Regions from separate parts of the Pantoea sp. X-Soil-MYKO-1785 genome, predicted to be linked through region 1. Evidence: predicted binding sites of a transcription regulator. Region 1 holds the regulator's gene; each other region holds the start of a gene.
The links. The regulator CRP, encoded in region 1, controls carbon source genes, mostly activating them, when cyclic AMP is high. The targets are predictions, from matches to a motif close to ATGTGANNNNNNTCACAT.
Positions count from the first base shown of each region.

Region 2: adhE (bifunctional acetaldehyde-CoA/alcohol dehydrogenase) is a predicted target of CRP. The motif match lies at 1,826-1,843, and genes of this name have one in related genera.
Region 3: msrB (peptide-methionine (R)-S-oxide reductase MsrB) is a predicted target of CRP. The motif match lies at 3,575-3,592, and genes of this name have one in related genera.
Region 4: yrbN (protein YrbN) is a predicted target of CRP. The motif match lies at 5,187-5,204, and genes of this name have one in related genera.

Region 1 covers NZ_AP036000.1:3,812,457-3,819,792, reverse strand. Annotated here, with positions in the region: gene argD (bifunctional acetylornithine/succinyldiaminopimelate transaminase) at 1-29, shown strand, start outside; gene AC6I8D_RS18175 (YccS/YhfK family putative transporter) at 31-2,106, opposite strand; gene crp (cAMP-activated global transcriptional regulator CRP) at 2,164-2,796, opposite strand; gene AC6I8D_RS18165 (OsmC family protein) at 3,100-3,504, shown strand; gene AC6I8D_RS18160 (phosphoribulokinase) at 3,981-4,850, opposite strand; gene AC6I8D_RS18155 (YheU family protein) at 4,912-5,130, opposite strand; gene AC6I8D_RS18150 (hydrolase) at 5,135-6,151, opposite strand; gene AC6I8D_RS18145 (LysE family translocator) at 6,212-6,814, shown strand; gene AC6I8D_RS18140 (LacI family DNA-binding transcriptional regulator) at 6,816-7,336, opposite strand, start outside.
Region 2 covers NZ_AP036000.1:2,312,195-2,319,530, reverse strand. Annotated here, with positions in the region: gene adhE (bifunctional acetaldehyde-CoA/alcohol dehydrogenase) at 1-1,618, opposite strand, end outside; gene AC6I8D_RS11175 (YchE family NAAT transporter) at 2,080-2,727, shown strand; gene AC6I8D_RS11170 (ABC transporter substrate-binding protein) at 3,311-4,936, shown strand; gene oppA (oligopeptide ABC transporter substrate-binding protein OppA) at 5,094-6,734, shown strand; gene oppB (oligopeptide ABC transporter permease OppB) at 6,826-7,336, shown strand, end outside.
Region 3 covers NZ_AP036000.1:2,335,175-2,342,510, forward strand. Annotated here, with positions in the region: gene sppA (signal peptide peptidase SppA) at 1-948, shown strand, start outside; gene ansA (asparaginase) at 1,046-2,059, shown strand; gene pncA (bifunctional nicotinamidase/pyrazinamidase) at 2,076-2,684, shown strand; gene AC6I8D_RS11290 (YeaC family protein) at 2,759-3,040, opposite strand; gene msrB (peptide-methionine (R)-S-oxide reductase MsrB) at 3,046-3,456, opposite strand; gene gapA (glyceraldehyde-3-phosphate dehydrogenase) at 3,799-4,797, shown strand; gene AC6I8D_RS11305 (D-hexose-6-phosphate mutarotase) at 4,872-5,768, shown strand; gene AC6I8D_RS11310 (aldo/keto reductase) at 5,765-6,616, opposite strand; gene AC6I8D_RS11315 (MipA/OmpV family protein) at 6,689-7,336, opposite strand, start outside.
Region 4 covers NZ_AP036000.1:467,868-475,203, forward strand. Annotated here, with positions in the region: gene rbfA (30S ribosome-binding factor RbfA) at 1-299, shown strand, start outside; gene truB (tRNA pseudouridine(55) synthase TruB) at 299-1,243, shown strand; gene rpsO (30S ribosomal protein S15) at 1,375-1,644, shown strand; gene pnp (polyribonucleotide nucleotidyltransferase) at 1,956-4,091, shown strand; gene nlpI (lipoprotein NlpI) at 4,221-5,105, shown strand; gene yrbN (protein YrbN) at 5,211-5,267, shown strand; gene AC6I8D_RS02135 (DEAD/DEAH family ATP-dependent RNA helicase) at 5,284-7,197, shown strand; gene AC6I8D_RS02140 (SDR family NAD(P)-dependent oxidoreductase) at 7,255-7,336, opposite strand, start outside.

The sequences.
Region 1 (7,336 bases):
CCGCCGTCGGCAAGGTGATTAGCGGCTGATTTAGTTTTTGCGTAACCGTCTGATCAGCCAGCGGCCATGTTGCGGTCGCTGGCTCCACGCCAGAGAAGAAATGGTGTGCATCACGCTCAGATGATCCAGAATACGGCGCACATGCTGTTCGACGACTGTCACCGGCCCTTCATTAATATTTTCTACCTCATCCAGCAGGTTAACCTGCGAACTGGCACCGTCATATTCCAGCCGCTGCTGACAACGTTGCAGCGCAATTTCGCAGGACTGCAGATAGCGCTCAGCTAACGAGGCGGTCAGCATGGTGTGTTCGCGCGCCAGAATCGTCATTGCATTGATGTGCTCAACAATAAACTGGCTGTGGGTGACCCACAGACGCATATCTTTGAGGTACTGAGCGTTGAAAGCCGGTTCCTGCATCGCCTGGTTCAGGGAGTTAAACAGCGCATTGTGCGCCTGATTGACCCGTATCCGCTGGTACGCCAGTTTCTCCGGCGACTGTTCCGCCCCCAGCAGCAGCCGTAGCGCATCCTGATAGGTTTCCAGTGCGTCGTGGGCGTTCTGCCGCAGTAAGCCGCTCTGCCACTGCGGCCACAGCCACAGCATTCCGCCAAAGGCGATCAGGCAACCCATCAGCGTATCCATCAGGCGTGGCAGCAGGAACTGCGCCCCGTTCAGCGACAGCAGCTGCAGCGAGTAGACCGCCGTCACCGTAAAACCAATCATCGACCAGCCGTAAAACTGGCGGGTAAACCGGTAGCTGATAAAGGTGATCAGCAGCATGATCAGCAGCACCAGCGACTCCGGCACCGCCAGGCGTAAGGTGGCAGCCGCAATCACCAGACCGGCAAACGTGCCCAGCGCCCGGTGCTGGATGCGGACGCGGGTGGCACCGTAGCCGTTCTGGCTGACGAACATAATGGTCATCAGAATCCAGTACGGCTTAGGAATGTTGAAAAACAGCGCCAGCGCGCTGCCCAGCATCAGCATCACCGCAAAGCGACCGGCGGTGCGCAGCGCCGATGAACGCCACGACAGGTAGCTGCGCAGCGCCGGCAAAAGCGGCAGACGGCGCTGGCGATCGGCCATCAGGTCACGTTGATAGAGCGGCTTTTGGGTGCGAAGCACCCGCGCAATACGATTGAAGTGATAGAGGCAGAAATTCCCCACCGGATTATCAGGATGCTGACGGGCAATTTTTTCCAGCGCGCTGAGCTGCTTCTCCATGCCAAAACGATCCGGCAACTGGTGATAGAGAATGTTATCCGCCAGCACCCGTAAGCGGGCCGAAATAGTCTGGGCATTCCAGCGGATCACCGCTTCGGCATGGCTCTGCTCCACCAGTTTCTGCACCTCTTCCGGCTGATGCAGGCTGACCGAGATGTGTTCCTGCAGGTCCAGCGCCACCTGAAAGGCGCGGGTCAGCCGCTTATGGCTGTGATCCCGGCTGGCGGAAAGCATGTGCATCTGCTGGTAACAGGTGGTGATCATATCGACCACTTTCTGCTGGCGCGCCAGCAGCGGCGGCAGGGCCTTTTCCGGGTCGGTCAGCTGGGTCAGCAGGGTATATTTGGCATCGCAATAGTTGGCCAGTTCGCGGTAGATCAGGCTCAGGCTTTCACGCATCGGCTGCTCTTTCCACAGCCAGAACCAGAACCAGTTAAACAGCCCATACCATAGCGTGCCGCCGATATAGAGCAGCGGCGGCACATAGATCGGCATACGGCCAATCAGGCTCAGCGTGAAGATGGCGGCGATCAGGGTGCCGGGCAGCAGGCGGCCGTGTAGCGGACTGATTTCGCCGGTGACCCCCAGCAGCAACGGCAAGGCGAACAGAATCAGCGGCAGCGGAATGGCGTGCTGCGTCAGCCACTGAATCAGGAAGCTGCCGAGCGCAAACAGGCTGCCGCCGACAATCAGGCGTTTGAAGAAGCGTTTATGCGGGGTATCCAGACCGGCGATATTGCAACAGGCGGGAACTAACGAGAACAGCAGACCTTTTTGCAGGTCGCCAGCCAGCCAGCCCAGCGCCACGGGCAGACAGAGCACCAGGGTTTGCCGCAAGGCGTAGTTGACTTCAGGATGGTAAATAATTCGACGCCACATCGGCCCAACACAAACAATAACGGCGCGATGTTGCCATCACGCCGTGGGTGACAGGAATTAGCGGGTGCCGTAAACGACGATGGTTTTGCCGTGTGCAGAGATCAGATTCTGATCTTCCAGCATCTTCAAAATACGGCCCACGGTTTCACGTGAACAACCAACGATTTGGCCAATTTCCTGACGAGTAATTTTAATTTGCATGCCGTCGGGATGCGTCATGGCGTCTGGCTGCTTCGCCAGGTTAAGCAGAGTCTGAGCAATGCGTCCGGTCACGTCGAGGAAAGCGAGGTTACCCACTTTTTCAGACGTAACCTGCAGGCGACGCGCCATCTGCGACGACAGTCGCATCAGGATATCCGGGTTAACCTGGATCAGCTGACGGAATTTCTTGTAGGAAATCTCCGCCACTTCGCACGCGGTTTTCGCACGTACCCAGGCGCTGCGCTCCTGACCTTCTTCGAACAGGCCAAGCTCGCCAATGAAATCGCCCTGATTCAGGTAAGAAAGAATCATCTCTTTGCCTTCTTCATCTTTGATCAGAACCGCAACGGAACCTTTCACGATGTAGTAAAGCGTTTCAGCTTTTTCACCTTGATGAATCAGCGTACTTTTGGATGGATACTTGTGAATATGGCAATGGGACAGGAACCATTCGAGTGTAGGGTCTGTTTGCGGTTTGCCGAGAACCATTCGCTATTATCCTCTGTTGTAATCGTGCCCAAAATACAGGGGGCAGTTTTCCCTGTCAGGCGATGAAAGCTTCAAGCGTTTCCCTTACAGGAAATTATTCGGGCTGCATTCGGCGCAGTGCGCATCATTCTTCCCGGCTTCGCCATCAGGTGACGAAAAATATTTTCAGCACTGTTTGTAGCACAGCTTTTGCCGACTGTCTTCTGTTGTCTCGCTTCAGCTAACAGCGGATTTCTCTGGATTGCTGTTTACCAGGCGAAAGCGTACTCTGACGGCAAAACCGCATATTCTGGAGCGAAAATCATGCAGGCAAGAGTGAAATGGGTAGAAGGACTGACATTCCTCGGTGAGTCGTCATCCGGTCATCAGGTGTTAATGGATGGCAATTCGGGTGATAAAGCGCCCAGCCCAATGGAGATGGTGCTGATGGCGGCAGGCGGATGCAGCGCCATCGACGTGGTTTCAATTCTGCAAAAAGGTCGCAACGATGTGGCTGATTGTGAAGTGAAACTGACCTCAGAACGTCGTGAAGAAGCGCCGCGAATCTTTACGCACATCAACCTGCACTTTATCGTGAGCGGCAAAGCGCTACAGGATAAGGCGGTCTCACGCGCGGTGGATCTTTCTGCTGAAAAATATTGCTCGGTCGCTATCATGCTGGGTAAAGGCGTCACCATCACCCACAGCTATGAAGTGATCGAACTGTAATAGCCGCAAGGGTCATTGCAGACCTGCTAACTTCACTTCCAGTATCTGATGCAGGTTGATTTAAGACTGTGCCTGGGCAGGGAACCGGGTCAGATCGGAAAGTCGCTTAAGCCAATCCCTGGCCGCTCGACCCGCGCCGTCCCTGGCGCGGGACGCTTTCCTCTTCTGACCCGGTTCCCTGCGTGTTGAACTTATCTATTGCTGCCAGATTCTTTCTGCCCAGGGTTTGTCTGTAGCGACCTTCCTGAAACCGGATGCGGTTGTCGGACGTGAAGCGAAGGGAGCATATGCCTGTAGCAAAGCATCGCGGGCCAGGGATGGCCCGCGCTGAGCCTGCCAGGGATAGCGGTTTTGCGTCTTTGCGAAAGGTGTATGCTCCCTGAAGCCTGCCCAGGGGTAAGTCTTTAGCCGCAGGAAAGCCAGTTTTACTATCTTTGTTAAAGACATCTGCTCTCAGAGCGGTTTTTGCTGGCCTCTTACTCTATCCGCTTGCCTTCCACCAGCCGCTTCACCAGCGGACCCATGATCAGCTCCATCGCCAGCCCCATTTTCCCGCCCGGCACCACCAGCGTATTGATATGCGAAATGAACGATCCCTGCAGCATCGCCAGCAGATAAGGAAAGTCGATATCGTCCAGCGCCTGAAAATGGATCACCACGAAGCTCTCATCCAGTGACGGAATCGCGCGGGCGGCAAACGGATTCGAAGTGTCGACCGTCGGCACCCGCTGGAAGTTCAGGTGGGTGCGCGAGAACTGTGGCGTAATGAAATTAATGTAATCTTCCATTGAACGCACCACCGAATCCATTACTGCTTCACGCGAATGGCCGCGTTCGCTGGTGTCACGCACCAGCTTCTGAATCCACTCGAGGTTAACAATCGGCACCACGCCTACCAGCAGGTCGACATGTTCCGCCACGTTATGCTGGGCGGTCACTACGCCACCGTGCAGTCCTTCGTAAAACAGGATATCGGTGTTTTGCGGCAGCGGCTGCCACGGCGTAAAGGTGCCCGGCACCTGATTCCACGGCACCGCTTCATCATAGGTATGCAGGTACTTACGCGACTGGCCCTGGCCGTCGAGCCCATACTGCCTGAAGCTCTGCTCCAGTAAGCCAAAGTCATTGGCTTCCGGACCGAAATAGCTGACATGACGGCCTAAATCGCGCGCCTTGCGGATCGCCATATCCATTTCAGGCCGGGTGAAGCGGTGGAAACTGTCGCCTTCCAGTTCGGCAGCGTGCAGATCAAGCTGCTGAAAAATTTTACGGAACGCGAGACTGGTGGTGGTGGTCCCCGCGCCGCTGGAACCGGTGACGGCGATTATCGGATGGCGTGCTGACATAAAAAAGCTCCCTGTGAAATCGGGTCATGCGCATTGTTAACATGAATTGCCGCTGGCTGCATCAGCCGCGAAATTCTTTGCGCGGCATGATATTGACCGATTCATGCAGTTCCGACCACACCAGCACTACTTCGCCGGTTTCCAGCTGGCGGCGCACGTCAGCCACTTTTTCGTTCAGGCTGCGTTCCTGCTCGCCGTAGTCGGTGCCTTCACGCAGTACGAAAGTTTCAATCAGATTTTCAAGCGTCTCAGGTGAGACCTGTTGCCAGGGAATAATCACAACGTTAGGTTTCCAGAAAAGGGGCAATCCACTGGGGTATGCGCTGTTCAAGCCACATTTCGGGCTGGCGCAACGTCCCGCCGACAAAGCCAACGTGACCGCCGTGCGGCGTCAGTTGATAAGTAATAGTGGCAGATAATTGGCTGCTGTGCGGTATCACTTCATCACTCATGAACGGGTCATCTTTGGCATGAATGATCAGCAGCGGCTTATCGACCTGTTTCAGCCATGGCAGGGCGCTGGCGCGCTGATAATAGTCAGCCGCATCGCTGAAACCGTGGGCGCGGGCGGTGATTGCGTCATCAAAGTCGCGCAGCCGGCGTAGCGCTTTAAGCTGCGCCAGGTTCACCGGCAACGTTTCCGGCCAGGCGTGCAGTTTGCGCCGGGCATTCTTCTTCAGCTGCGCCAGTAAATAGTATTGATAAAAGCGTGAAAAGCCGCGCTCCAGCTTGAGGCTGCACGGCGCCAGCAGCAGCGGCGCGGAGACGATGACGCCCGCATCAACCGGCACAGCGGATCCCTGCTGGCCCAGCAGGCAGCCCAGCATGTTGCCGCCCAGCGAAAAACCCACCGCCACGGTCGGTACCCGGCCCCAGCGGGTTTGCAACCAGTGCAAAAAATAGCGCGCATCTTCGGTTTCGCCGGAGTGATAGATGCGGTTCAGCCGGTTAGGTTCGCCGCTACATCCGCGAAAATGCATCACCACCGCCAGCCAGCCGCGTGCGCGACAGATCGCCATCAGGCCGTGAATATAGGGACTGTGGAAACTGCCCTCCAGTCCGTGAAACAACACCACCCGCGGTTTGTGCTGCGCCAGCTGCGGATCTTCACTCCAGGCGAGATCGACAAAATCGCCATCGGGCAGATCGAGACGCTGCCACCAGGGATCGAGGTTGATCTGCCGCCGCAGCAGGCGTGGCAGCACCGTTTGCAGATGGGCATTACGCATGCCGGCCAGCGGCGTAAAATCCCCGGCTTCCGGCCCGCTAAATTTCATGTTGTAAAAGCTTGTCTGTTCCATATCACACTGTTAGCTTCGATAGGTTTTTTGCTTGCTGGGGGTGAGGAGCACCCGATTGCCATGGAACTGAGTCTTTTCTTATCGATGTTGGGATTTCTATGGGTCGCCGCAATCACGCCAGGCCCTAATAATATGTTACTTACCGCGGGCGGCGCCAATTTTGGCTTTGTGCGGACCCTTCCCCTGATGATTGGCATCATGATCGGCATGCAGGTGATGCTGCTGATGGTGGCGTTTGGCGTTGGTGGACTGATTCTGCTCTATCCTTCGCTGCATCTGGTGCTGAAAATTGCCGGCAGCCTCTACCTGCTGTGGCTGGCATGGAAAATTGCCACCGCCAGCTACGAAAAGCTGGAAACCGACCGGGTAGCAGAGTCGCCCATGCCGTTCTGGCAGGGCGGGTTGTTGCAGCTGATCAATCCCAAAGCCTGGCTGATGGCGCTAGGGGCGGTCGCCAGCTTTAGCCTGGCGGGCGACGCCTATCGACAATCAGTGATGGCGATCAGTCTCGGCATGTTTATCGTCAATCTGGTGTCCGGCCTGATCTGGATGGGATTCGGCGCAATGATTGGCCGCATTTTACGCAGCCGTCGCGCCTGGAAAATCTTTAATCTCGCTATGGGGCTGCTGACGGCAGCCTGCGTACTGTTGATCTGGCACTGAGTTAACTGGAGGCGCGTTCAACGCGCTTCCACGGCAGGACTTCACGGATCACCGGCGCGTGCGGCTGACGAATTTTCTGCAACAATAGCTGCACGCTGCGCGCCCCGAGCTGATACATCGGCTGTTCGATGGTGGTCAGCGGCGGGTTAAGGCTACCGGTGAATGGAATGCCGTCAAAACCGACCACCGCCAGATCTTCCGGCACGCGCAGCCCCGCTTGCAGCGCGGCATGAATCACCCCCACAGCCAGCACATCCGATACGGCAAAGATCGCATCCGGCGGTTGCGGCATCGCCAGCAATTGCTGCAATGCCTGGCTGCCCGCTTCAGTGGAGATATCGCTGGCGTAGGCGACACCTGACCAGTCCAGTCCCAGCGCGTTTATTGCCTGTTGGTAGCCCTGTTCGCGATGGTGCGAGTAGAGGTAACGCATATCCCCGTTAACCAGCCCGATGCGTTTGCGGCCTTTGCCGGCGAGGTAGTGCACGGTATCGCGCGCCGCGTCGAGATGATCAATAGTGA
Region 2 (7,336 bases), 1.5 Mb from region 1:
TCACGTCAGGTTTGAAGCTGTTCATCTGCTCAGCGCCTTTACGCACGATGCTCAGCGTAGGGTCTGCCTCAACTTCGAAGAACACTTCTGTTTCAACGCCGTGTGCTTTCAGCACGCGAGTCACCTGGTCGGCATAACCGTTGTTAAACAGGAAGCGGTCAGTAACGATGAACGCACGTTTGGCGCCATCCGAAGCCACCTCTTCCAGTGCAATTGGCAGAGAGCCGCGACGGAAGTAGATGGATTTAGGAAGTTTATGCCACAACATATTTTCAGCTCGCTTGGCGACAGTTTTGGTATTGATCAGGTGTTTCGGTCCGACGTTTTCAGAGATGGAGTTACCGCCCCATGAACCACAACCCAGCGTCAGAGAAGGGGCCAGTTTAAAGTTGTAGAGGTCACCGATACCACCCTGTGAAGCCGGGGTATTGATCAGAATACGCGCGGTTTTCATTTTGTCGCCGAAGTAGTGAACGCGCTCGGTCTGGTTGTCCTGGTCGGTATACAGGCAGGAGGTGTGTCCGATACCGCCCATCGCCACCAGTTTTTCCGCTTTATCGACGGCATCCTGGAAATCTTTGGCCCGATACATCGCAAGGGTCGGGGAGAGCTTTTCGTGAGCAAACGGCTCAGATTCATCCACCAGCTGCACTTCACCAATCAGAATCTTGGTGCTTGGCGGTACGGTGATGCCCGCCATCTCAGCAATTTTAAACGCTGGCTGACCGACAATCGCCGCGTTCAGGCCGCCGTTTTTCAGAATGATATTCTGTACTGCGTTCAGCTCAGCGCCCTGCAGCAGGTAGCCGCCATGGCTGGCAAAACGTTCGCGCACCGCGTCATAGGCAGAATCCACCACAATCACGGACTGCTCAGAGGCACAAATCACGCCGTTATCGAAGGTTTTTGACATCAGGATAGAAGCCACGGCGCGTTTCACGTCGGCCGTTTCATCAATCACCACCGGCGTATTACCGGCACCCACACCGATAGCCGGTTTACCTGAGCTGTAAGCAGCTTTCACCATACCGGGTCCGCCGGTAGCCAGAATCAGGTTGATGTCAGGGTGATGCATTAACTGGTTAGACAGCTCTACAGAAGGCGCGTCAATCCAGCCGATAATATCTTTTGGCGCACCGGCGGCAATCGCTGCCTGCAACACGATATCCGCCGCTTTATTGGTAGCGTCTTTCGCACGTGGGTGTGGCGAGAAGATAATACCGTTACGGGTTTTAAGACTGATCAGCGCTTTGAAGATGGCGGTAGAGGTTGGGTTGGTGGTCGGCACGATGCCGCAAATCAGGCCAATCGGTTCTGCGATAGTGATAGTCCCGAAGGTGTCGTCGGTTGCTAACACACCGCAGGTCTTTTCATCTTTGTAGGCGTTATAGATATATTCAGAAGCAAAATGATTTTTGATCACTTTATCTTCGACGATGCCCATGCCGGATTCAGCAACGGCCATCTTAGCAAGAGGAATTCGGGCATCTGCGGCGGCAAGCGCGGCAGCACGGAAAATGGCGTCAACCTGTTGTTGGGAAAAGTTGGCGTATTCACGCTGGGCTTTTTTTACACGTTCGACCAGTGCATTAAGTTCAGCGACATTAGTAACGGCCATGGTGTTCTCCTGAAGGAAGTTAAACTTTTTTAGTAAACAATCCTGCGTCCTGAGTATAGTCGCGCCTGGCAGGGACGTTAGTTTGGGTCAGAACACCCGGATTTTCAAATGTTTACTAAACTAGTCTGCTCTGGCAGTACCGCGGTTGAACCTTGATACTGCTAATACTTCCGTTGCGAAAAGATTACCTGGTTTGAGGTACGGCAATTTTGATACAGATCAATTTGAACGCAAGCTGACACCTTTCAGCCGCACTTTTTGGAAGCCGGCTGTTGAAACGGCATTCGCCTCTGAAGGCCAGGCTTATAGCGGCTAAAACCAGCTGCATTTTAATGTCTGGCGAAAAGCGCTGAATCGGGCGCAGATCGGGAGAATAAATAGCTGCGCGCGCATCTGGCGTCAGGGCGCTTTTTCCCTTACATTAGGCGCGTTTTCCTCCCCCCAGCAGTACGGAGTCTGTCGTGAACCCTGCGCTATTAGATTTATCAGGCTATATAAAATTTTTTGTCGGGCTTTTTGCGCTGGTCAATCCGGTAGGCATTATTCCGGTATTTATCAGCATGACCCGCTATCAGGGTGTTGCCGAGCGTAATAAAACCAATCTGACGGCTAACCTCGCGGTCGCCATCATTTTGTGGACCTCACTGTTTCTCGGTGACGGGATCCTGCATATTTTCGGCATCTCAATTGACTCATTCCGCATCGCCGGGGGGATTCTGGTGGTGACCATCGCCATGTCGATGATCAGCGGTAAGCTGGGCGAAGATAAGCAGAACAAACAGGAAAAATCAGAGACCGCAATTCGTGAAAGCGTTGGGGTGGTACCGTTGGCACTGCCGCTGATGGCCGGACCGGGTGCTATCAGTTCGACCATTGTCTGGAGCACGCGCTACCACAGCTGGGTTAATCTGCTGGGTTTTAGCCTGGCGATTGCGCTTTTTGCCTTCTGCTGCTGGCTGTTGTTTCGGGCCGCGCCATTAATGGTGCGGGTGTTAGGCCAGACCGGGATTAACGTCATTACCCGTATTATGGGGCTGTTGCTGATGGCGCTGGGTATTGAGTTCGTGGTGACCGGAATGAAATCAATTTTCCCCGGCTTACTCAATTAACGACCCGACTTAATTCAGGGGCCGAAGCGAAGTTGTGAATCATAATGGTGCAAAGCGCTGAAATACTGCACCATAAAAATGCAATTATTCATCCCGCTTAATAGATTCAGCGGATTATCACTTTCATTACTGCCGATCGGAATTTGCCCGTTTTTAGCCACAGCAATGTCACGATTTTCACATGATAATCTGCTTTCTTATTCGTTCTTAGCCTGACAAATCGCGCCCCTGTTGCCAGCGGGCGCGCTTTCATCACGTCTGATGACGCATCTCCGGCATAATTGCCAAAAAAGTGTTTTTATCCCGCTACTGGCCACAGAAAAAGTTCGTTTTTATCTAAAATCGCTATTTTTCATAGCGATAAGATATTTTCAGGTCAAAAATTAACACTTCCGCTGCCTGACTTCTCATGATAAAAGAGAATTAGTTAACATTTTAGCTATTTTACTTTGGCGCGCTTCTGCTGCTTCTGATAATTTTTGGCGCAACGTAAAAATTTTTCTCCGACAGCCCAAAGTGAGAACGCTTTTTGCTTAAGCCTATCGGGATACTTAATTAAGGTTGGCGCTTTCGGATGACTGGGATGAAAAACTTGCAGCAACAGCGGTGTAAAATTGCATTATGTCTGTTAATCGCCCTTTCACCGGCCTATGGCGCCGTGGTGCCAGCCGGGACAACGCTGGCGCCGCAGCAGCAAATCGTCATTAATAACGGCACTGAGGTGGCGTCGCTCGACCCACATAAAGTTGAAGGCGTGCCGGAATCGAATATTATTCTTAATCTGCTTGATGGGCTGGTTAACACCGATAACAGCGGCAAGGTGGTGCCTGGCGTAGCGGAGAGCTGGCAAAACCAGCAGGGCACCCAGTGGACCTTTACCCTGCGGGATGACGCAAAATGGAGCAACGGCGAACCGGTAACCGCCGATGATTTCGTCTATAGCTGGCGTCGACTGGCCGATCCTGCGACGGCTTCCCCTTATTCGAGCTATCTGCAGGCTGCCCATTTCGCCAATATTGATGCCATTCTGGCCGGCAAAATGTCACCCGATCGGCTCGGTGTGAAGGCGCTTGATGCCCATCATCTGCAAATCACTCTGAGTGAACCGGTGCCTTATCTGGTCGCCATGCTGGCGCATACCGCGTTGAAGCCGGTTTATGCCCCGGCGATCAAGCAGTGGGGCGAGGCCTGGACCCGGCCGGGTCACTATGTCGGCAACGGTGCGTATACGCTGAGCGACTGGGTAGTCAATGAAAAAATCGTCCTGCAGCGTAATCCACATTACTGGGATAACAGCCATACGGTGATCGAGCAGGGCACTTTCCTGCCGATCGCCTCTGAAAACAGCGATATTAATCGCTATCGCAGCGGCGGCACCGACATTACCAACAGCGCAATCCCGCCAGAAATGTTCGGCAAACTGCGTCAGGAGTTGGGCGAGCAGGTCAAAGTCAGTCCGCTACTTTGCACTTTCTATTATGAAATTAATAATAAAAAGCCGCCGTTTACCGACCCGCGCGTACGCGCTGCGATCAAGATGACCCTCGACCGTGAGGTGATTGCCAACAAGATCATGGGGCAGGGACAGATTCCGGCCTACAGCCTGACGCCACCGTTTACCGCCGGGATCAACTTAACCCCACCGGAATGGTTCAGACAGACCCAGGCGCAGCGCAATCAGGCGGCGAAGAAGTTACTGGCAGAGGCGGGATTTGATGCCAGTCATCCGTTAACCTTCACGCTGCTCTATAACACCTCCGATCAGAATAAACGTCAGGCGATCGCGGCGGCGTCAATGTGGCAGAAGAATCTCGGTGCGAAGGTCACATTACAGAATCAGGAGTGGAAAACCCTGCTGGAGACCCGTCATCAGGCGCAGTATGACGTGGTTCGCGCCACCTGGTGCGCGGATTACAACGAGCCGTCGACCTTTCTCAACATGCTGATCGGTAACGCCTCAATCAATACCGCCTTTTACCGCAGCCCGACGTTTGATCGCCTGATGTCAGAGACCCTGACCGCCGGCAGTGAAGCGCAACGCGCCAGCCTCTATCAGCAGGCTGAAACACAACTCGACAAAGACTCACCAATTGTGCCAGTTTACTACCGCGTGAGTGTGCGCCTGGTGAAGCCCTGGGTTGGCGGCTTTACGGGCAAAGACCCGCAGGACATGACAGACCTGAAATACTATTTCATCAAACAACACTGAGCCGCGTGCTTACCTGGCGAGACAGTCGGGGAGCGCGCGTCCGTGCAGACCACAGTACGCGGTCACTATCCTCAGGTTAACCAGCCGGGGATCCCGAGACGGGGGACGCCGGGGCAGTCAATCGCCCCGGCGACGATAATAAAACTGGAGTGTAATAATGAACAACATCACGAAAAAAAGCCTGATTGCAGCGGGCGTTTTTGCTGCAATCAGTGCCCTGGCAGGGAATGCAGTTCTGGCGGCTACAGTGCCAGCTGGCGTTGAGCTGGCAGCAAAACAGGAACTGGTACGCGGCAATGGCGATGAAGTGCAGTCGCTTGATCCGCACAAAATTGAAGGCGTGCCGGAAGATAACGTGGCGCGCGATCTCTACGAAGGTCTGCTGGTCAGTGACAGCAACGGTCACCCGGTGCCGGGCGTAGCGGAAAGTTACGAAAACAAAGATTTCAAAGTGTGGACTTTCCACTTACGTAAGAATGCCAAATGGTCGAACGGCGAGCCGGTCACCGCGCAGGACTTCGTCTACAGCTGGCAGCGCCTGGTGGATCCGAAAACCGCGTCACCTTACGCCAGCTACCCACAGTATGGTCATATCCTTAACGTTGATGAGATCATCGCCGGCAAAAAACCGACCTCCGATCTGGGCGTGAAGGCGATTGATGATCATACGCTGGAAGTGACCCTGAGTGAGCCGGTTCCTTATTTCGACAAGCTGATGATCAACTCAGTGATGTCGCCGGTGTATAAGCCCGCGATTGAGAAGTTCGGCGATCAGTGGACTCAGCCACAGAACTGGGTCGGCAACGGCGCGTTTAAACTGGATGCGCACGTCATCAACGAACGCATCACCCTGGTGCGGAACCCGCAGTACTGGGATAACGCCAACACCATTCTGAACAAAGTGACCTTCCTGCCGATCAATTCAGAAGTCAGTGACGTTAACCGTTATTTCTCTGAGAACGGCAGCGACATGACCTACAACAACATGCCGATTGAGCTGTTCAAAAAGCTGCAGCGCGATAACGGCAAAGAACTGCACGTTGATCCCTATCTCTGCACCTATTACTACGAAATCAATAACCAGAAAGCGCCATTCACCGATCCTCGCGTGCGCGCCGCGCTGAAGCTCGGCCTCGATCGCGACATCATGGTGAATAAAGTGCTGGCCCAGGGTCAGGTGCCTGCTTACAGCTTCACGCCGCCATCAACCGACGGCATGGATATTCTGCCGCCAGACTGGTTCAAATGGACGCAGGAAAAACGTAATGAAGAGGCGAAAAAATTGCTGGCTGAAGCCGGTTATACCGCCGATAAGCCGCTGACCTTCAACCTGCTGTACAACACCTCCGATTTGCATAAGAAGCTGGCGATTGCCGCCTCGTCGATCTGGAAGAAAAACATCGGGGTGAACATCAAGCTGGAAAACCAGGAGTGGAAAACCTTCCTCGACACCCGTCATCAGGGCAACTTTGACGTTTCGCGTGCCGCCTGGTGTGCTGACTATAACGAACCGACCTCATTCCTGAACATCATGCTGTCGAACAGCAGCAGTAACACCTCTCACTATAAGAGCGAGGCATTCGATCAGGTACTGCGTGATGCCATCAAAGCCCCAGACGAAAAAGCCCGTGCCGCCGATTATCAGCGTGCCGAGCAGATTCTGGATAAAGATAGCACCATCGTCCCGGTCTACTACTACGTTAACGCGCGTCTGGTAAAACCTTACGTTGGCGGTTATACCGGCAAAGATCCGCTGGATAAATCGCAGGATAAGAACTTCTACATCATTAAACACTAATAGCACACAGGCTATCGACAGCGGCGGCGCGTCTGCGCCGCCTTTACGTTTTATTTATTTGTTGTGAAGCAACAGCCTGGTAGGTACGGCAATGTTAAAATTCATCCTGCGTCGCTTGCTTGAAGCGGTCCCGACGCTGTTCGTCCTGATTACCATCTCCTTCTTTATGATGCGACTGGCACCCGGCAGTCCGTTTACCGGCGAGCGCACCCTGGCGCCGGAAGTCATGGCCAACATTGAGGCGAAATATCACCTCAACGACCCGATTGGTAAGCAGTATGTCGATTACCTGGTGCAGCTGGCGCACGGCGATTTCGGCCCCTCATTTAAATATAAAGATTATTCGGTTAACTATCTGGTTGGCCATGCGTTCCCGGTTTCAGCCAAACTCGGGCTGGCCGCCTTTCTGCTGGCGGTGGTACTCGGCGTGGCTGCTGGGGTGATCGCCGCGCTTAAGCAGAACAGTTTGTGGGATTTCGCGGTAATGGGGGTGGCAATGACCGGCGTGGTGATACCGAGTTTCGTGGTCGCACCGCTGCTGGTTCTGGTATTCGCCATTACGCTGAAATGGCTACCCGGCGGCGGCTGGAATGGCGGGCAGT
Region 3 (7,336 bases), 1.5 Mb from region 1:
CAGAGTAATGATTATCGCAGCGTCAGCATCTACGACTATGCGGTTAAACCGGCCCCGGCGCAGGATGGCAACATTGCCGTGGTGCTCGCCAGCGGCGCGATCATGGACGGTGAAGAGACGCCAGGCAACGTCGGTGGCGATACCACTGCCGCACAGATTCGCGATGCGCGTCTCGATCCGAAAATCAAAGCCATTATCCTGCGGGTCAACAGTCCAGGCGGCAGCGTAACGGCCTCTGAAGCGATTCGCGAAGAGCTGGCGGCGGCGCATGCTGCCGGTAAGCCGATTGTGGTTTCGATGGGCGGCATGGCGGCATCCGGCGGTTACTGGATTTCGACGCCGGCCAACTACATCGTGGCCAACCCCAGTACCCTGACCGGCTCTATCGGTATTTTCGGCGTGATCAATACGCTGGAAAACAGTCTGGATGCGATTGGTGTGCACACTGACGGTGTGGCTACCTCACCGCTGGCCGATATCTCCAGCACCAAAGCGCTGCCAACAGAAGTTCAGCAGCTGATGCAGCTGACCATCGAAAATGGTTATCGCAACTTTGTGGGGCTGGTGGCGAAGTCACGCAACAAAACGCCAGAGCAGATTGATGCCATCGCGCAGGGCCACGTCTGGACCGGTAGCGACGCCAAAGCCAATGGCCTGGTCGATGCGCTGGGTGACTTTGACGATGCGGTGAAGAAAGCCGGTGAGCTGGCAAAAGTGAGCAAACCGCAGCTGAGCTGGTATCAGGATGACCCGAGCTTCCTCGATATGATGCTAAACCAGGTCAACGCCTCGGTACAGGCGGTGCTGCCGGATCCGCTCAAGGCCTGGCTGCCTGCCCCGATGCTGGATGTGATGAGCGCGATGAAAGCGCAACCTGGTCTGTTTGATCATCTTAACGATCCGCAAAACCGTTACGCCTTCTGCCTGAACTGCGGCGACGTGCGATAAACTGTGCGATAAACCTCGCAGCCCGGCCGCTGGTCGGGCTGCTTTTCCCGGTCTTTCCCCTTATACTGCGCGTTTTACGGCAAGTCTGAGTTCTCTAATGCAAAAGAAAAACATCTACGTAGCCTACACCGGCGGTACCATCGGTATGCAGCGATCGGCACAGGGTTACATTCCGGTTTCCGGCCATCTGCAGCAGCAGCTGGCTAACATGCCTGAATTCCACCGTCCCGAGATGCCCGATTTCACCATTCATGAGTATCAGCCGCTGATCGATTCGTCCGATATGACGCCGCAGGACTGGCAGTCAATCGCCGAGGATATCCGTCAGAATTACGATCGCTATGATGGTTTTGTGATTCTGCATGGTACCGATACCATGGCGTTTACCGCGTCGGCCCTCTCCTTCATGCTGGAGAATCTGGCTAAACCGGTTATCGTCACCGGCTCGCAGATTCCGCTGGCGGAGCTACGTTCGGATGGGCAGCAAAACTTATTGAACTCGCTGTATGTGGCGGCCAATTATCCGATCAGCGAAGTGTCGCTGTTCTTCAACAATACCCTCTACCGCGGCAACCGGACCACCAAAGCGCACGCCGATGGTTTTAATGCTTTCGCTTCGCCTAACCTTTCCGCGCTGCTGGAAGCCGGTATTCATATTCGCCGCCTGAATACCCCGCCCGCGCCGCAGGGCCAGGGCGGGCTGATTGTGCACACCATTACGCCGCAGCCGATTGGTGTGGTGACCATTTATCCAGGCATCTCCGCCGATGTGGTGCGCAACTTCCTGCGTCAGCCGGTAAAAGCGCTGATTCTGTGCTCTTACGGGGTCGGCAATGCACCGCAGAATGCGGAGTTCCTGGCTGAACTGCAGCAGGCGAGCGAGCGCGGTATCGTGGTGGTCAATCTGACCCAATGCATTTCGGGCAAGGTTAATATGGGCGGCTACGCCACCGGCAACGCGCTGGAACATGCTGGCGTCATCAGCGGTTTTGATCTGACCGTTGAGGCAGCACTGACTAAGTTGCACTTCTTACTTAGCCAGAACCTCTCCGCCGATGAAATACGCAGCAAAATGCAGCAGAATCTGCGCGGTGAACTGACAGAAGATTGAGACGGAGCGACTTGTAATGAAACGCGCACTGATCATTATTGATATCCAGAATGATTTTTGTCCGGGCGGCCCAATGGCCGTCCACGAAGGCGACCAGACCGTTGAGGTTGCCAACCGCTATGCACGCACCTTTATCCAGAATGGTGAACCGGTGGTCGCGCTGCAGGACTGGCATCCGGCCGATCACGGCAGTTTTGCCTCGGTCTCCGGCGAGCCGGTCTACACCCTTGGCGAATTAAACGGTCTGGCGCAGATCTGGTGGCCGGATCACGGCATTCAGGGCAGCCAGGGGGCCGATTTCCATCCTGACCTCGATCGTTCGCTGTTTGATGCGGTGTTCCATAAGGGGCAGGATCAGGATGTTGACAGCTACAGCGCCTTCTTCGATAACGGCCATCGCCGCAAAACCGAACTCGACAGCTGGTTACGCGAACGCGAGATTACCCATCTGGTAGTGCTGGGGCTGGCGACCGACTACTGCGTGAAATACAGCGTACTGGACGCGCTCGAGCTGGGCTACCAGGTTGAAGTGGTCAAAGAAGGCTGTCGCGGCGTGAACCTGAATCCCGAAGACAGTGAGATCGCCTTCGCGCAAATGACCGCCCAGGGCGCGGTGCTGATATAAAAAAAGCTGGCGCTAAGCCAGCTTTTTTTTGCCCGGTGAAGACAGATCACCCCCTGACGGTGAACATGGCTCACTCAGTGCAGGTTGAGGCGGGTCACGTCTGAGTCGATACCGAACTCTTCCTTAAGCTGCTTTTTCGACTTCGTCACCATCTCGCCGTCTTTGCCGATAGTCATGTGCTGCGGGCTGTCGTTATGCCGCGCCTGCCACAGCATCACCAGCTGCAGACAATTGTCGCGCTGTTCCTGGGTTAGCGCCACGCCATCCGGCCATTTACCAATCTCTACCGCCGTTGCCAGTCGCTGATAGACTTCTGGCGTCATTGCGGCGAGCATCGCTTCAAGTTGCTGCTTCATCGCCCTTATCCTTTGGTCTGTTCGCCCTGCTCGTCGGTAAAATTCAGTGAGGCGGAATTGACGCAATAGCGTTCTCCGGTCGGCTGCGGGCCATCAGGGAAGACGTGTCCCAGATGTGCGTCACATTGACCACAGCGAATCTCAATGCGCTGCATGCCGTGTGAATCATCTTCAATATAACGAATCGCGTCGTCGCTCACCGGCTGGTAAAAGCTCGGCCAGCCACAACCTGAATCATATTTGGTCTCAGACAGAAACAGCGGCGCGTTACAAACCAGACAGTGGTAAATGCCGTCTTGCTTGTTGTGCAGCAGTGCGCCACTGTAAGGCGGCTCCGTTCCGCGATGCTGGGTCACATACCGCTGCATTTCTGTCAGCTGCGCAATTTTTGCTTCGGGTGCGGTGTCTTTAGCCATTTTTAAGATTCCGGAAGGTGCCATTCTGAAAATTTCGACTACTATTCTAACAAATGATCAACATAAGACGGGTCTTTTTTCGTGCTCACCCTTTCAGTCCGACGTCTGCAACCCGGATTTGTGACTTTGATCACCTTTTATCCGGGGCATCCCTATATATTCGGCGATTGATTAAACGAAGCGCGATATCATTGGCGGTCCGCAAGCGATTGCGCATCGAATAATTCCTTTCAGGCGAATTGACCTGTCGCAACAATTGACACGATTCCGCTTGACGCCTGGTAAGGTTTTTGTAATTTTACAGGCAACCTTTTATTCACTAACAAATAGCTGGTGGAATATATGACTATCAAAGTAGGTATCAACGGTTTTGGCCGTATCGGTCGCATCGTTTTCCGTGCTGCTCAACAGCGTTCTGACATCGAAATCGTTGCAATCAACGACCTGCTGGACGCCGATTACATGGCGTACATGCTGAAGTATGACTCTACTCACGGTCGTTTCGACGGCACCGTAGAAGTTCAGGACGGCGCACTGGTTGTTAACGGCAAGAAAATCCGTGTTACCTCTGAGAGAGATCCGGCTAACCTGAAGTGGGACGAAGTCGGCGTTGACGTTGTTGCTGAAGCAACCGGTATTTTCCTGACTGACGAAACTGCACGTAAACACATCACTGCAGGCGCGAAGAAAGTTGTTCTGACCGGTCCATCGAAAGATGACACCCCAATGTTTGTTCGTGGTGCAAACTTCGACAAATACCAGGGTCAGGATATCGTTTCTAACGCATCGTGCACCACTAACTGCCTGGCTCCACTGGCAAAAGTGATCAACGACAAGTTTGGTATCGTTGAAGGTCTGATGACCACTGTTCACGCAACTACCGCTACTCAGAAAACCGTTGATGGCCCGTCTCACAAAGACTGGCGCGGCGGCCGCGGCGCATCTCAGAACATCATCCCTTCATCAACTGGCGCAGCGAAAGCAGTCGGTAAAGTTCTGCCAGAGCTGAACGGCAAACTGACCGGTATGGCTTTCCGCGTACCAACCCCTAACGTTTCCGTGGTTGACCTGACTGTACGTCTGGAAAAAGCGGCCTCTTACAAAGAAATCTGTGCTGCTATCAAAGCTGCTGCAGAAGGCGAGATGAAAGACGTGCTGGGCTATGTTGAAGATGACGTAGTTTCTACTGACTTCAACGGCGAAATCCTGACTTCAGTGTTTGACGCTAAAGCCGGTATCGCGCTGAACGACAACTTTGTGAAACTGGTTTCCTGGTACGACAACGAAACTGGCTACTCAAACAAAGTTCTCGACCTGATTGCGCTGGTTTCTGCTAAATAAGGCAGCCAGACATCACTGAGAATAAGGGCGACTTCGGTCGCCCTTTTTTTGATCCGCTCAGGAAGGAATCGAACATGCAAGATAAACTGTTTTCTCTGCCGGTGGTGACGCAGATCTCCCCTTACCTGTCGCAGCGTCAGGTTGGAGAACTGCCGGCGATTATCGTCAGTCATCCCAAAGTGCGCGCCGCCCTGACTCTGCAGGGTGCCCATCTGATTGCCTGGCAGCCTAGCGGTGAGCAGCCGGTGCTGTGGCTCAGCGACAAGAGCCAGTTTGCCCCCGGTAAAGCGATTCGCGGTGGCGTGCCGATCTGCTGGCCATGGTTTGGCCCGGCAGGCGAACCGGCGCACGGCTTTGCCCGTAATCAGCCGTGGACGCTGTCAGCGCATGATGAAAATGAAGATGGCGTGATGCTGACGCTGGTGCTGGAAAGCAATGCTCAGACGCTGAAGCTGTGGCCGCATGAATTCACCTTAATTGCCCGCTTCCGGCTCGGCCAGCACTGCGAAATCGAACTGGAAGCGCACGGTGACATCGAAGCAACCGCTGCCCTGCACAGTTATTTCACCGTCAGCGATATCAGCGGAGTTGAAGTGTCAGGACTGGGAAACAGCTATATCGACAAGGTAAATCAGGGTGAGATCGGCAGCAGTGACGGAAAGCAGCGCTATCCGGGCCGAATTGACCGCATCTTTACCGCAGCCGAAGATTGCTCAGTGATCAACGATCCGGCTGCTCAGCGGCAGATTGAAGTCTATCACCACCATCACAGTGACGTTGTGACGTGGAATCCAGGGGTTGAGCTCTCCTGCAGCATGGCCGATATGCCGAATGAGGGCTACAAGACCATGGTTTGCGTGGAAACGGCCCGTATCAACCAGCCACTGCGCAGCGCAGGCGAAAAGCCGGCCCGTCTGGCGACCACCTTCCGCCTGAAGAAAAAAATCAGCGGCGAGGCGGTTAAAGCTTAAACCACGTCGAGCGGCAACTTGTGCTGCGGTGCCGGATAGCGCTGGTTAATCAGGGTGAGATCGTCCTCTGTCAGCACCACCTCCAGCGCCGCAGCATTTTCCTGCACATGGGCGACAGAACTGGCTTTGGGAATGGCGATAACCCCAGGCTGACGGATCACCCAGGCCAGCAGCAGCTGCGCCACGCTGATGCCCTTTTGCTGTGCAAGTCGGGTCAGTTGAGGATCGCTGAACAGGCTTTCGCGCAGTCGTCCGGCCTGCGCCAGCGGGCAATAAGCCATGATCGGCAGGTTTCGCTGCTGGCAGGCTGGCAACAGATCGTATTCAATGCCGCGTGAGCCGAGATGGTAAAGCACCTGATTGGTCGCGCACTGCGCCCCACCCGCTTCATCCCACAGCTCAGCCATATCATCGGTATCGAAATTAGAGACGCCCCAGTAGCGGATTTTACCCTGCTGCTGCAGACATTCCATCGCCCGTATCGTCTCTTCCAGCGGAATGTTACCGCGCCAGTGCAGCAGGTAGAGATCGAGGTAATCGGTTCTCAGGCGGCGCAGGCTGCGCTCGCAGGCTTCAATGGCATCCTGCTCACCGGCATTCCACGGATAGACTTTAGACACCACCAGCGCCTGGTCACGACGCCCCTGCAGCGCTTCACCCACCACCTCTTCGGCCGCGCCGTCAGCGTACATTTCTGCCGTGTCGATCAGGCGCAGACCGCACGCCAGTCCGGCCTGCAGCGCAGCGACTTCGGTTGCACGCTGCGCCGGGTTTTCGCCCATATACCAGCTGCCCTGGCCGATCACCGGCAGAGAGTGATGGCCGGCAAAATTGATGAGGTTACGCATTCCGCTCTCCCGCCCCATTATGAGGCCCCATAAAAGAACAGAGGGCATAAAATGCCCTCGTTTAGTGCGTTATCAGAAGGTGTAACTGACGCCGGTCCAGAGTGTCGCCTGGCTGCTTTTATCAATCATCGGGCTGTCTTTGATTTCGCTGTCGAAACGGGTATAGCGTCCGACGACGCCAACGTTCCACTGCGGCGAAATCTGATAGCTGGCGCTCAGCTCGACGTAAGGTGACCAGCTGTCATCCGGATTGTAGCGGCTGATGCCGGTACGGGCGCTTTCATGGCCGGAAACACCGTAGTAATAACGGTTTTGATTGGCACTGTTCCACATCGCACCGATACCGGGCGTCAGGCTGAAATCACCCATTTCGAAACGATAAAGGTAGGTTAAGTCCCAGATCATACCGTTGCTGTTGTTCAGCACGTCACCTAGTAAGGCGGTGCGGACAATACCCCAGTCGGCAGTATGACGGTAGGTGGCACCCGCCATCAGGGTCATTCGACGCTTATCCAGACCTTTCATATCGCCCAGATCGTTGTCGCTGGGCTTGTACTCCTGCGGGGAACCGAGCAGCGTCAGTGACAGCTGGTTCTGCGGATCTTTCCACAGGTAGTAACCGCCCTGCAGGCTGCGGAACCAGAAGTTTTCACCTTCGTAATTAATCACCGGAACCGGCAGATAACGGTCCTGACCACCACGATAAGGGGACTCGGCATA
Region 4 (7,336 bases), 3.3 Mb from region 1:
CCGTCTCCGGTGTTGAAGTGTCACGTGACCTGGCCTACGCCAAAGTGTTCGTGACCTTCCTGAATGATAAAGATGAAGAAGCGGTAAAAAATGGCCTGAAAGCGCTGAAAGAAGCTTCAGGTTACATCCGCATTCTGCTCGGCAAAGCGATGCGCCTGCGTATCGTGCCGGAGCTGACCTTCTTCTACGACAACTCGTTGATCGAAGGGATGCGCATGTCTAACCTCGTCAGCAGCGTCGTGAAAAACGATGCTGAGCGCCGTGGCTCTGACGCCACCGGTGAAGACGAGGAGGCGTAATGAGTCGTCCGCGTCGTCGCGGTCGCGACGTCCATGGCGTGTTGTTGCTGGATAAGCCACAAGGCGTTTCGTCGAATGATGTGCTGCAGAAAGTGAAGCGTATTTTTAACGCCAACCGTGCAGGACATACCGGCGCGCTTGATCCGCTGGCGACCGGCATGCTGCCGATTTGCCTGGGTGAAGCAACCAAGTTTTCACAGTATCTGCTGGACTCCGATAAGCGTTATCGGGTGATTGCTCGCCTTGGCGAGCGCACTGATACCTCTGATGCCGATGGCAACGTGGTGCAGACGCGCCCGGTGAGTTTCAGTCAGGCAGACCTGGATACGGCACTGGACAGTTTCCGCGGCGAAACGCTGCAGGTGCCGTCAATGTTTTCTGCGTTAAAGCATCAGGGCCGTCCGCTGTATGAATATGCGCGTCAGGGCATTGAGATTGCGCGCGAGCCGCGTCCGATCACCGTCTACGAATTGCAATTTATTCGCTGGGAAGGGGATGAACTGGAGCTGGAAATTCACTGCTCCAAAGGGACCTATATCCGCACTATCATTGATGATCTGGGCGAGAAGCTCGGCTGCGGTGCGCACGTTATCATGCTGCGTCGGGTGCAGGTTGCACGCTACCCGTATGAGCGGATGGTCACGCTGGAACAGCTCAACAGTTTACTGACTGAGGCGACCGAAGCCGGTATTCCGCTGGAAACCCAGCTGGATCCGCTGCTGCTGCCGATGGACAGTCCCGCTGCAGACTTCCCTGAAGTGAATTTGTTGTCTGCCGTCGCGGCGTACTTCAAACAGGGACAGCCGGTGCAGGCCAGCAACGTGCCGGCGCAGGGACTGGTCCGGGTCACCGAAGGCGAAGCGCGTAAATTTATCGGCATGGCGGAAATCGCCGACGATGGCCGCGTGGCGCCCCGGCGTTTAGTGGTTGAGTATCAGGATTAAGCGGCGTGACGTTTTTTCGCTGATAGTGCAATTGCGTTGCTATCGGGCGAAGAGTAGAATAGCGCGGCTTTAAAGCGGGATGCTGAATTAGAGATCGGCACCCATACATTCATTTTTTACTGGAGTTTATTATGTCTCTAAGCGTAGAAGCTAAAGCAGAGATCGTTGCTAAATATGGCCGTGGTGCTAACGACAGCGGTTCAACCGAAGTTCAGGTTGCCCTGTTGACTGCGCAGATTACTCATCTGCAGGGTCACTTCTCTGAGCACAAAAAAGACCACCACAGCCGCCGCGGTCTGCTGCGCATGGTATCTCAGCGTCGTAAGCTGCTGGACTACCTGAAGCGTAAAGACGTTGCACGCTACAGCAGCCTGATCGAAAGCCTCGGTCTGCGTCGCTAAGTCTGAAAAATCGGGTCGTCGGCGCGTCATGCAGCGTTTTTGCACCGTACGTGACCTGCGATCGGATTTGTGCGAGTTTCGCGAAAAGGGGGCCTTTATGGCCCCTTTTTTCGAGCAATCGGCAGCAATCCGGACCAAACTCATGTATTGTTGCTTAGTGTGATCTTTGTTTGCAGAGTTTCGCGCGGCTAATGAGAGGCTTTACCGCAGGGGCGGTTAAGGGTTGTCATTAGTCGCGAGGGATGCAACTAAAGATCGGTAATCAATGGCAGGCTACAGATAGCCGTGCCCCGAAGTTAAGGACTTTGATTTTGCTGAATCCGATCGTACGCAAATTCCAATATGGTCAACATACCGTCACGCTGGAAACCGGCATGATGGCTCGCCAGGCGACTGCCGCTGTGATGGTGAGCATGGACGATACCGCAGTGTTCGTTACCGTTGTCGGCCAGAAAAAAGCGAAACCAGGTCAGGACTTTTTCCCGCTGACCGTTAACTATCAGGAGCGTACCTACGCTGCTGGTCGTATCCCAGGCAGCTTCTTCCGTCGTGAAGGCCGCCCAAGCGAAGGCGAAACCCTGATTGCGCGTCTGATTGACCGCCCGATTCGCCCGCTGTTCCCGGAAGGCTTTGTTAACGAAGTTCAGGTTATTGCTACCGTGGTTTCCGTAAACCCACAGGTTCACCCGGACATCGTAGCGATGATTGGTGCTTCTGCTGCGCTGGCGCTTTCAGGCCTGCCATTCAACGGCCCAATCGGCTCCGCGCGCGTCGGCTACATTAACGATCAATACGTGCTGAACCCAACCGCCGATGAGCTGAAACAGTCTCGTCTGGATCTGGTGGTTGCCGGTACGCAGAATGCCGTTCTGATGGTGGAATCTGAAGCTGAGATCCTGTCAGAAGAGCAGATGCTGGGTGCGGTGGTATTTGGCCACGATCAGCAGCAGGTTGTTATCGAAAACATCAACGCGCTGGTCGCTGAAGCGGGCAAACCTCGCTGGGACTGGCAGCCAGAAGCCGCAAATACCGCGCTGATTTCTCGCGTGGCTGCGCTGGCTGAAGCGCGCATCAGCGATGCTTACCGCATCACTGATAAGCAGGAGCGTTACACCCAGGTTGGCGTGATCAAAGACGAAACCATCGCAGCCTTGCTGGCTGAAGATGAAACGCTGGATAGCGCTGAAATTGGCGATATCGTGCACAGCCTTGAAAAGAATGTGGTTCGTACCCGCATCCTGAACGGTGAACCGCGCATCGACGGTCGTGAGAAAGACATGATTCGTGGGCTGGATGTGCGTACTGGCGTACTGCCACGTACTCACGGTTCTTCGCTGTTCACCCGTGGTGAAACGCAGGCGCTGGTAACCGCCACGCTGGGCACCACCCGCGATGCGCAGAATCTGGATGAGCTGATGGGCGAACGTACCGACAGCTTCCTGTTCCACTATAACTTCCCTCCGTACTCTGTCGGTGAAACCGGTATGGTTGGTTCGCCTAAGCGTCGTGAAATTGGTCACGGTCGTCTGGCGAAGCGCGGCGTGTTAGCCGTGATGCCAAAAGCGGAAGAATTCCCGTACACCGTTCGTGTGGTGTCGGAAATCACCGAATCCAACGGTTCTTCATCAATGGCTTCTGTCTGTGGTGCCTCACTGGCGCTGATGGATGCAGGCGTACCGATCAAGGCTGCTGTTGCCGGTATCGCGATGGGTCTGGTGAAAGAAAACGAGAAGTTTGTGGTTCTGTCTGACATCCTGGGCGACGAAGATCACCTGGGCGACATGGACTTCAAAGTAGCCGGTAGCCGTGAAGGTATCACCGCGCTGCAGATGGACATCAAAATCGAAGGCATCACGCGTGAAATCATGCAGGAAGCGCTGAACCAGGCCAAGGGTGCGCGTCTGCACATTCTGGGCGTCATGGAACAGGCTATCAGCACTCCGCGTACTGAGATTTCTGAATTCGCACCACGCATTTACACCATCAAAATCAGCTCCGATAAGATCAAAGATGTGATCGGTAAAGGCGGCTCAGTGATTCGTGCACTGACCGAAGAGACGGGCACCACGATTGAAATCGAAGACGATGGCACTGTGAAAATTGCTGCGACCGATGGTCTGAAAGCGAAAGAAGCGATTCGTCGTATTGAAGAGATCACCGCAGAGATCGAAGTGGGCCGCATTTACAGTGGTAAAGTGACCCGCATCGTTGACTTCGGCGCCTTCGTCGCTATCGGCGGTGGTAAAGAAGGTCTGGTACACATTTCTCAAATCGCCGATAAGCGCGTTGAGAAAGTAACCGACTATCTGCAGATGGGTCAGGAAGTTCCGGTTAAGGTGATGGAAGTTGATCGCCAGGGCCGCGTCCGTCTGAGCATCAAAGAAGCGACAGAATCTAAGCCGCAGACTGAAGAAGCTGCAGCGGTGAGCACACCTGACGCTGAATAAGTCGTTGCTGATTTGCCCCTCCTTGCCTGGCAGGGAGGGGCGTTTGTGTCATCGCGAGGGCGGGAATCCTTGTGCACAGCAGGCGGATGACAGGATGGTTATCCCAATGTTTGTATTCGGGAGTGGGAAATGAAGCCTTTTCTGCGCTGGTGTTTTGTTGCGACAGCTTTGACGCTGGCAGGATGCAGCAACTCCAATTGGCGTAAGAACGAAGTTCTTGCAGTACCTTTACAGCCCACACTGCAGCAGGAAGTGATTCTGGCGCGCATGGAACAAATTCTTGCCAGTCGCGCCCTCACCGATGATGAACGCGCACAGCTGTTATATGAGCGCGGAGTGTTGTATGATAGTTTAGGTCTGCGGGCATTAGCGCGGAACGATTTTTCGCAAGCGCTGTCTATAAGACCAGATATGCCAGAAGTGTTTAACTACTTAGGCATATATTTAACGCAGGCGGGCAACTTTGATGCCGCCTATGAAGCGTTTGATTCTGTACTTGAGCTTGATCCAACTTACAACTATGCGCATTTAAACCGTGGTATCGCCCTCTATTACGGCGGTCGATACAAGTTAGCGCAAGATGATCTGCTGGCGTTTTATCAAGACGATCCTAACGATCCTTTCCGCAGTCTGTGGCTCTATCTCGTTGAACGTGAGATGGATGTCGACAAGGCAAAAGTCGCGCTTCAACAGCGTCACGACAAAGCGGTCAGAGACCAATGGGGATGGAATATTGTCGAGTTCTACCTGGGTGACATCAGCGAAAAATCGTTGATGGAAAGTCTCCAGGCGGACGCAACGGATAACACCTCGCTCGCTGAACATCTCAGTGAAACCAACTTCTATTTAGGTAAGTACTACCTAAGTCTGGGGGAGAAGGACGACGCGAAAGCGTTGTTCAAACTGGCGGTGGCCAACAACGTCAATAACTTTGTTGAACACCGATACGCATTGTTGGAACTGGCGCAACTCGGCCAGGCACAAGACGATTTATCAGAATCTGACCAGCAATAGCTGACGAACTTTAATTGCCTGTAAAACCTGTCAAGTCATCATCTTCAGGGATGAGGGCTTTTCTGTTCGTCAAAACTTCTAATTTGAGCCGGTTCACACTTTTTGATGAAAATGACTGAAAGTTTTCACGACGAGTTATGTAGACTGGCCGCCGCAATCTAAGAGGCACGTGTACTACATGACTGATATTCAAACCACTTTTGCTGACCTTGGCCTGAACGCCGACATCCTTGAATCACTGAATGGCATGGGCTACGTTAAGCCATCCCCAATCCAGGCTGAGTGTATTCCTCACCTGCTGGCGGGCCGTGACGTGTTAGGCATGGCGCAGACCGGGAGTGGTAAAACCGCGGCGTTCTCTCTGCCGCTGTTACACAACATTGATCCTACTGTTAAAGCGCCACAAATCCTGGTGCTGGCACCGACCCGCGAACTGGCGGTACAGGTTGCTGAAGCAGTTACCGAATTCTCTAAACATATGCGTGGCCTGAACGTGGTTGCCCTGTACGGCGGCCAGCGTTATGACGTGCAGCTGCGCGCCCTGCGTCAGGGACCTCAGGTTGTGGTAGGTACGCCTGGTCGTCTGCTTGACCACCTGAAACGCGGCACGTTAGATCTGTCTAACCTGCGCGGCCTGGTGCTGGACGAAGCGGATGAAATGCTGCGCATGGGCTTCATCGAAGACGTTGAAACCATCATGGCGCAGATCCCAGCCGATCATCAGACCGCGCTGTTCTCGGCAACCATGCCGGAAGCGATTCGCCGCATCACTAAGCGTTTCATGAAAGACCCACAGGAAGTGCGCATTCAGTCAAGCCTGACCACGCGTCCTGATATCAGCCAGAGCTACTGGACCGCTTACGGTCGTAAAACAGACGCGCTGGTTCGCTTCCTTGAAGCGGAAGACTTTGATGCTGCCATCATCTTCGTGCGTACCAAAAACGCAACCATGGAAGTGGCGGAAGCACTGGAGCGTAGTGGCTACAACAGCGCCGCGCTGAACGGTGACATGAACCAGGCACTGCGTGAGCAGACGCTGGAGCGCCTGAAAGATGGTCGTCTTGACATCCTGATCGCGACCGACGTTGCGGCCCGTGGCCTTGACGTTGAGCGTATCAGCCTGGTAGTTAACTACGACATTCCGATGGACGCAGAATCTTACGTTCACCGTATCGGCCGTACCGGTCGTGCGGGCCGTGCGGGTCGCGCCCTGCTGTTCGTTGAGAACCGCGAGCGTCGTCTGCTGCGCAACATCGAACGCACAATGAAGCTGACTATTCCTGAAGTAGAGCTGCCAAACGCAGAACTGCTGGGTCAGCGTCGTCTGGCTAAATTTGCGGCTAAAGTCCAGCAGCAGCTGGAAAGCAGCGACCTGGATCAGTACCGTGCGCTGCTGGCTAAAATGCAGCCAGAAGAAGAGATGGATCTGGAAACGCTGGCAGCGGCACTGCTGAAGATGGCACAGGGCGAACGTCCTCTGATTCTGCCACCAGAAGCACCGCGTCCGGCACGTCGCGAATACCGCGATCGTGACGAGCGTGATGGCCGTCGTGACAGCCGCGAAGCGCGTGACTCACGAGGTCCACGTGAAAGCCGTGATGGCGACCGTCCACGTCGTGAACGTCGTGACGTTGGCGAAATGCAGCTGTATCGCATTGAAGTGGGTCGCGATGATGGTGTTGAAGTTCGTCACATCGTTGGTGCGATTGCTAACGAAGGCGACATCAGCAGCCGTTACATCGGTAACATCAAGCTGTTCGGCACTCACTCAACCATCGAGCTGCCGAAAGGCATGCCAGGCGATGTGCTGCAGCACTTCACCCGTACGCGTATTCTGAACAAGCCGATGAATATGCAGCTGCTGGGTGATGCACAGCCGAACGAAGGCCGTGGCGATCGTCGTCCAGCCGGTGGTGAGCGTCGTGGTCCTGCTGGTGCAGGCGCGGGCGCAAACCGTGAAGGTGGTCGTCGCTTCTCTTCTGAACGCCGTGAAGGTGGTCGTGAAGGCGGACGCAGCTTCAACCGTGAAGGCGGTCGTGGTCCACGTCGTGAAGATGGCGCTGCCGCAGCACCACGTCGTCGTGACGTATAACAGACGTTAAGTCGTGATAAAAAGGGAAGCCCTCGGGTTTCCCTTTTTTTATGCCTGTCAGGCGCCGCCGCTGATCATCACGCGCTCGCCGCTGACGTAGGCTGACTCCTCAGAGGCGAGAAACAGCGCCACCTGGGCG